2 linked regions of the Pseudoxanthobacter soli DSM 19599 genome follow. The protein of the gene in region 2 binds, or shares a complex with, the protein of the main gene of each other region. Links are inferred from orthologs where the notes say so. Each region holds a gene or a part of one and is shown on either strand. Other genes may lie near its edges.

Region 1 (3,520 bases), 640 kb from region 2 along the record:
CGCAAGCCGGGCTCGGCCTTCCCGCGATGCGGCCGATGCGCCGCGGCCGGCGACCGTGGCCGCCGCGACGCACGAAATTTCGCGCGATGTGCTTGCTTTGTTCGCATGACGACTTAAGTTGACGGTGTCCCGCGACCGGCCGCGGCACCTCCGCCGACCAGCAGCCTCCGGGTCGGAGGGGTGGTCCGGCGCGGTCCCGCGCAATCGGAAGGCCGGCTTCCGCGCCTGAAGGATCGAACCGATGCCCGAATCTTCGTCGAACCGAGCCTCGCGCCCGGCGCGCTCCGCGTCGTCTGCCCGCAAGGCGGCGACCGCGCCGACGGACGCCCTGTTCGAGCCGGCCGCCGACGCCCTGACGCGGGGCGGCGAAGGGAGCGGGGACGCGGGAGCGGAAATGGGCACGCACCCGACCGGCGGGGACTTCGAAGGGCGCCGGATCTCGGTTCGCGGCGCGCGCGAGCACAATCTCAAGAATGTCGATCTCGATATTCCCCGCGACAAGCTGGTGGTTTTCACCGGCCTTTCGGGCTCCGGCAAGTCGTCGCTCGCCTTCGACACCATCTATGCCGAGGGCCAGCGGCGCTATGTCGAAAGCCTTTCGGCCTATGCCCGCCAGTTCCTGGAGATGATGCAGAAGCCGGATGTCGACCAGATCGACGGCCTGTCACCGGCGATCTCCATCGAGCAGAAGACCACCTCTCGCAATCCGCGCTCCACCGTCGGCACCGTCACCGAGATCTACGACTACATGCGCCTGCTCTGGGCGCGTGTCGGCATTCCCTATTCCCCCGCGACCGGCCTGCCGATCGAGAGCCAGACCGTGTCGCAGATGGTCGACCGCATCCTGGCGCTGCCGGAAGGCACGCGGCTCTACCTGCTTGCCCCGATGGTGCGCGGCCGCAAGGGCGAGTACCGCAAGGAACTGGCGGACCTGCAGAAGAAGGGCTTCCAGCGCGTCAAGATCGACGGCACCTTCCACGAAATCGAGGACGCGCCGGCGCTCGACAAGAAGCTGAAGCACGACATCGACGTGGTGGTCGACCGCGTGGTGGTGCGCGCCGACATGGCGAGCCGCCTCGCCGACAGCATGGAAACCGCGCTCGGCCTCGCCGACGGCATCGCCGTTGCGGAATATGCCGGCGAGACCGAAGCCGACGGCAGCCCGAAGCGCGTGATCTTCTCGTCGAAGTTCGCCTGCCCCGTCTCCGGCTTCACCATTCCGGAGATCGAGCCGCGGCTGTTCTCGTTCAACAATCCGTTCGGTGCCTGCCCGACCTGCGACGGGCTCGGCACGACGCTGTCGTTCGAGGCCGATCTCGTGGTGCCGGATGCCGCCCTCTCGCTGAAGCAGGGCGCGGTGCTGCCCTGGGCGCGCACCGGCAACACCTCTCCCTATTACAACCAGACGCTTGAGGCGATCGCGGCCCATTTCGGCGTGTCGATGACGACGCCGTGGGCCGAGCTGCCGCAGGAGGTGCGCGACACCATCCTGTTCGGCTCCGGCAAGACACCGATCACGTTCGTGTTCGACGACGGCCTGCGCTCCTACCAGACCCGCAAGACGTTCGAGGGCGTCGTCACCAATATCGAGCGGCGCTGGCGCGAGACCGATTCGGACTGGGTGCGGGAGGAATTGTCGCGCTACCAGTCGGACCATCCCTGCCCGGCCTGCAACGGCTACCGGCTGAAGCCGGAAGCGCTGTCCGTGAAGATCGCCGGCCGCCATATCGGCGAGGCGGGCGTGCTTTCGATCCGCCACGCCCAGGAGTGGTTCGAGAGCCTGCCGCCCTTGCTGACGCCGAAGCAGCTCGAGATCGCCGGCCGCATCCTCAAGGAAATCCGCGAGCGCCTGACCTTCCTGGTCGATGTCGGCCTCGATTATCTGACGCTGTCGCGCGCCTCGGGCACGCTGTCCGGCGGCGAGAGCCAGCGCATCCGCCTCGCCTCCCAGATCGGGTCGGGCCTGACCGGCGTGCTCTACGTGCTGGACGAGCCCTCCATCGGGCTGCACCAGCGCGACAACGCCCGTCTGCTCGATACCCTCAAGCGGCTGCGCGATCTCGGCAACACCGTGATCGTGGTCGAGCACGACGAGGACGCCATCCGGCTCGCCGATTATGTCGTCGATGTCGGGCCCGGTGCCGGCGTGCACGGCGGCCGCATCGTGGCGCGCGGCACCCCGGCCGAGATCATCGCCAATCCGAACTCGCTCACCGGACGCTATCTCAGCGGTGTCGAGGAGGTCGCGGTGCCGGCGGAACGCCGCAAGCCGAAGAAAGGCCGGATGCTGAAGGTCATCGGCGCCCGGGGCAACAACCTCAAGGACGTCACGGCGGAGATCCCGCTCGGCCTGTTCACGGCCGTGACCGGCGTGTCCGGCGGCGGCAAGTCGACGCTGATCATCGAGACGTTGTTCAAGGCCGCGGCGCGACGCCTCAACGGCGCGCGCGAGAACCCCGCTCCCCACGACCGCATCGAGGGTCTCGAAGCCCTCGACAAGGTGATCGACATCGACCAGTCGCCGATCGGCCGCACGCCGCGCTCGAATCCGGCGACCTATACCGGCGCCTTCACGCCGATCCGCGAGTGGTTCTCCGGCCTGCCGGAGGCGAAGGCGCGCGGCTACGGCCCCGGCCGGTTCTCGTTCAACGTCAAGGGCGGGCGCTGCGAAGCCTGCCAGGGCGACGGCGTCATCAAGATCGAGATGCACTTCCTTCCCGACGTCTACGTCACCTGCGACGTCTGCAAGGGCCGCCGCTACAATCGCGAGACGCTGGAAGTGACGTTCAAGGGCAAGTCGATCGCCGACGTGCTGGACATGACCTGCGACGAGGGCGCCGAATTCTTCTCGGCCGTGCCGGCGGTGCGCGACAAGCTGGAGACGCTGCGGCAGGTCGGGCTCGGCTATATCAAGGTCGGCCAGCAGGCGACGACGCTGTCGGGCGGCGAAGCCCAGCGCGTCAAGCTCGCCAAGGAGCTGTCGCGCCGCGCCACCGGACGCACGCTTTATATTCTGGACGAACCGACCACCGGTCTGCACTTCCACGACGTCGCCAAGCTGCTCGAGGTGCTCCACGAGCTGGTGGTGCAGGGCAACACGGTGGTGGTGATCGAGCACAATCTCGAGGTCGTGAAGACGGCGGACTGGGTGCTCGATCTCGGGCCGGAGGGTGGCGACGGCGGCGGCGAACTGGTCGTCGCGGGCTCGCCGGAAGCGGTGGTGGCCTGCAAGCGCAGCCACACCGGCACCTTCCTCGCCGAACTTCTGGCCCGCCGCCCCGCCGGACGCGCGAACGCCGCGGAATAAGGCGCCGCGCGACCAGCGGCTTGTTGGACCGTCGCGGCGGGGGACAATCCGCCGGCCGGCGCGCGCCCGGGCGACCCAGCCGCGCCTTATCCGCCGCGCTCAGGCCCTCCGGCCGTTTCCGACCTATCGCCGCGGTTCCACAAATCGGTGCGATCCGGGAGGAATCGCGCGGAGGTCCGGCTTTGCCCCGAACTCCCGGCGACGCAGGCGCCG
Region 2 (4,191 bases):
GACGGCGCTATGACCGCAGCGGTTCCCCGTTCGTTCGGGGCCGCAGCGGAGTTCAGCTTCCATGACCGGCACATCCGTCACCAGCGCCGAAGTCGATGCGCGCCGCCGCAAGGTGCTGTTCCGGGCCTGGCATCGCGGCATGCGGGAGATGGACCTGCTGCTCGGCTCCTATGTCGATGCCCGCATCGTCGGCTGGTCCGACGACCAGCTCGCCGTGTTCGAGGCGCTGATGGACGTGCCCGACCAGACCCTGTTCGGCTGGGTCGTCGGCCGGATGCCGATCGACCCCGAGCACGACACGGCGATCTTCGCCGACTTTCTCGCGTTCCATGCGGGAACCGAGATCGCCAAGGGGCTTTATGACCTCTGATACTTCGCCACTTGTGAGACTTTGCCACCCGTGAGGCTTCGACACCCGTGCGCCCGATGACCCGCCCGAGCTTCGCCGACCTGCTGGCGCACGGTGGCGACGCCACCCTCTCCGCCGTGCCCGACGGCTACGACGCCCTCGTCGTCGCCGATCTCGCGCGCGCGTCGTTCGCGCGGGGCGGCGAGGGGCCTTCGCTGGTCGTCGTCGCGCGCGACGGCGTGCGGCTGTCGGCGATGGCGGAAGCCCTCGCGGTGTTCGCGCCCGAGGCGGAGCTGATCCACCTGCCGGGTTGGGACTGCATGCCCTATGACCGGGTGTCGCCGTCCGCCGTCGTGGCGGCACGCCGCATGGCGGCGCTGGCCTCGCTCGCCCGGCCTCCCGCCAAGGGCGGTCCGTCCCGCCCGCGCATCGTGCTCACCACCGTCAATGCCACGTCCCAGCGCGTGCCGGCGCGCGACGATCTCGCCGCCGCGCTGTTCTCCGCCCATGTCGGCAATCGCGTCGACATCTCCGTGCTGGTACGCTGGCTGGAGGACAACGGCTTCCTGCGCACGGCGACCGTTCGCGACGCCGGCGAATATGCGGTGCGCGGCGGCATCGTCGATCTGTTCGCGCCTGGGGCCGAGGCGCCGGTGCGGCTCGATTTCTTCGGCGACACGCTGGAATCGATCCGCCGTTTCGATCCCGAAAGCCAGCGCACCACCGGCCAGCTCACCCGCGTCGACCTGATGCCGATGAGCGAGGTGGTGCTGACGCCGGATACGATCCGCCGCTTCCGCCAGGCCTATGTCGCGGCGTTCGGCGCACCGGACCGCTCCGACGCGCTCTACCATTCCATCAGCGAGGGTCGGCGCTTTCCCGGCATGGAGCATTGGCTGCCGCTGTTCCACGAGCGGCTCGACACGGTGTTCGCCTATTTCGGCGCGGCACCGCTGGTGCTCGATCCGCTGGTGGACGAGGTGCTCGGCGAGCGGCTGAAGCAGGCGCTCGATCACTACGAGGCGCGCCGCGCCACGCTGTCCGGCCCGAAGCAGGCGGCCGGCGAGGTGCCCTACCGGCCGATCGCGCCCGAAAGCCTCTATCTCGATCAGGATTCCTGGATCGCGGCCATGGCCGGCCACACCCGGCTGCGGCTGTCGCCGTTCTCGGTGCCAGAGACCGCGCTCAGCGGTCCCGTCATCGACATGGGCGCCAGGCACGGCCGCACCTTCGCCGCCGAGCGGGCGGCCGGCGCCAACGTGTTCGACGCGGTGGTGTCCTACATCGTCGACCTGCGGCGGGCGAAGCGGCGCATCGTGCTCGCGTCCTGGAGCGCCGGCTCGCGCGACCGCCTCGGCCAGATCCTCGCCGATCATGGCCTCGGCGCCGTCAAGCCGGTCGAGGCGTGGTCCGAGATCGACGGGCTGCCGCGCGAGGTGGTGGCGCTCGCCGTGCTCGGCGTCGAGACCGGCTTCGAGGCGGGCGACCTCGTCGTCGTCGGCGAGCAGGATATTCTCGGCGACAGGCTGGTGCGCCAGCGGCGCCGCAAGTCGAGCGGCGCCGAGGCGCTGACGGAAGCCTCCAGCCTCTCCCAGGGCGACCTCGTGGTCCACGTCGACCACGGTATCGGCCGCTTCGTCGGCCTCAAGACCGTGGAGGCCGCCGGCCATCCGCATGATTGCCTCGAGATCGTCTATGCCGGCGGCGACAAGCTGTTCCTGCCGGTCGAGAACATCGAGCTTCTCACCCGCTACGGCTCCGAGGACAACGACGCCCAGCTCGACAAGCTCGGCGGCGGCGCCTGGCAGGCCCGCAAGGCGCGGATCCGCCAGCGCATCCGCGAGATCGCCGAGCAGCTCATCAAGACCGCGGCGGCGCGGATGCTGCGGGCAGCGCCGGTGATGGCGCCGGCCGAAGGCGTCTACGACGAATTCGTCGCCCGCTTCCCCTATGACGAGACCGAGGACCAACTCGCCGCCATCGAGGCGGTGGTCGAGGACCTCTCGGCCGGCCGGCCGATGGATCGTCTCGTCTGCGGCGACGTCGGCTTCGGCAAGACCGAGGTGGCGCTGCGCGCGGCCTTCGTCGCCGCCATGTCGGGCCATCAGGTCGCGATCCTCGTGCCGACCACGCTGTTGGCGCGCCAGCACTTCAAGACCGTGGTGAGCCGCTTCCAGGGCATGCCGCTCAAGCTCGCCCAGCTTTCTCGGCTGGTCACCGCCAAGGAGCAGTCCGAGGTCAAGAAGGGGCTTGCGGACGGCAGCATCGACGTCGTCGTCGGCACCCACGCTCTGCTCGCCAAGGGCATCCAGTTCCGCGATCTCGGCCTTCTCATCGTCGACGAGGAGCAGCACTTCGGCGTCAAGCACAAGGAGCGGCTGAAGGAACTCAAGGCCGACGTGCACGTGCTGACGCTGTCGGCGACGCCGATCCCGCGCACGCTGCAACTGGCCCTGACTGGCGTGCGCGAGCTGTCGCTGATCGCGACGCCGCCGGTCGACCGGCTGGCGGTGCGCACCTTCATCTCGCCGTTCGACCCGCTCGTCATCCGCGAGACGCTGCTGCGCGAGCGCTTCCGCGGCGGCCAGACCTTCTATGTCTGCCCGCGCATCTCCGACCTCGCCGAGGCCAAGACGTTCCTCGACGAAACGGTGCCCGAGGTGAAGGTCGCGGTCGCCCACGGCCAGATGCCGCCGGGCGAGCTCGACGACATCATGAACGCGTTCTACGACGGCCAGTACGATGTGCTGCTGTCGACCACCATCGTCGAATCCGGCCTCGACATCCCCTCCGCCAACACGCTGGTCGTGCACCGCGCCGACATGTTCGGTCTGGCGCAGCTCTATCAGCTGCGCGGCCGCGTCGGCCGTTCCAAGACGCGCGCCTACGCGCTGTTCACCGTACCGGCAGGCAAGCCGATGACGGCGACCGCCGAGCGCCGTCTCAAGGTGCTTCAATCGCTCGACACGCTCGGCGCCGGGTTCCAGCTCGCCAGCCACGATCTCGACATCCGCGGCGCCGGCAACCTTCTCGGCGACGAACAGTCCGGCCACATCAAGGAAGTCGGCTTCGAACTCTATCAGTCGATGCTGGAGGAGGCGGTCGCCAACCTCAAGGCCGGAGGCGACGAGGACGAGACCGACGAGCGCTGGTCGCCGCAGATCTCCATCGGCACGCCGGTGCTGATCCCGGAAGACTATGTGCCGGACCTGCAACTGCGCCTCGGGCTCTACCGTCGCCTCGCCGACATCGCCGAGCCGGCCGAGATCGACAGCTTCGGCGCCGAGATGGTGGACCGCTTCGGGCCGCTGCCCGAGGAGGTCGAGCACCTTCTCAGGATCGTCTACATCAAGGGCCTCTGCCGCCGGGCCAATGTCGAGAAGATCGATGCCGGGCCGAAGGGCGTCGTCATTGCGTTCCGCGGTGGCGTGTTCGCCAACCCCGTCGGGCTCGTCCGCTATATCGGCGAGCAGGGCGTGCTGGCGAAGATCCGGCCGGACCATCGCGTCGTGCTCTCGCGCGAATGGGCGAAGCCCGACGACCGGCTCAAGGGCACGGCCGCCGTGCTGGTGAAGCTCGTCCGGCTCGCCGAGGAAGGCACCAAGAAAGCGGCGTGAACCGAAGAAGGCGGCGCCCGCTCGGCCGCCGCCTTCCGCTTGCTCAGCGAGCGATGGGCTTCATCAGGCCGACATAGGCCCCGCCGGCGTCCTGCACGACGGCGATGCGGCCGACATTCGGAATGTCCCAGGGCGCCCGGGCCACGCAGCCGCCGGCTTCCGCGAACAGGGCGGCGCGACGGTCGACATCGTCGACCTCGATATACGAGAACCAGTGCTCCGGCA

What was found.
Region 1: the proteins of mfd (region 2) and uvrA are in contact, whole or in part, in a crystal structure (PDB 4DFC), measured with the Escherichia coli proteins. The link is inferred for Pseudoxanthobacter soli DSM 19599 from one-to-one orthologs.

The regions. Positions count from the first base shown.
Region 1 is NZ_FRXO01000001.1:67,601-71,120, reverse strand. Bases 54-3,507 are described here. They hold uvrA (excinuclease ABC subunit UvrA), read left to right. Parts: upstream 54-394; coding sequence 395-3,307; downstream 3,308-3,507. UniProt on the Escherichia coli protein: The UvrABC repair system catalyzes the recognition and processing of DNA lesions. UvrA is an ATPase and a DNA-binding protein. A damage recognition complex composed of 2 UvrA and 2 UvrB subunits scans DNA for abnormalities.
Region 2 is NZ_FRXO01000001.1:708,385-712,575, reverse strand. Bases 42-4,166 are described here. They hold mfd (transcription-repair coupling factor), read left to right. Parts: upstream 42-426; coding sequence 427-3,966; downstream 3,967-4,166. Other genes in these bases: BUF17_RS02975 (VOC family protein), read right to left, coding at 4,010-4,166; BUF17_RS02985 (FAD assembly factor SdhE), read left to right, coding at 62-370. Outside these bases: more of BUF17_RS02975, read right to left, coding at 4,167-4,191. UniProt on the Escherichia coli protein: Couples transcription and DNA repair by recognizing RNA polymerase (RNAP) stalled at DNA lesions. Mediates ATP-dependent release of RNAP and its truncated transcript from the DNA, and recruitment of nucleotide excision repair machinery to the damaged site.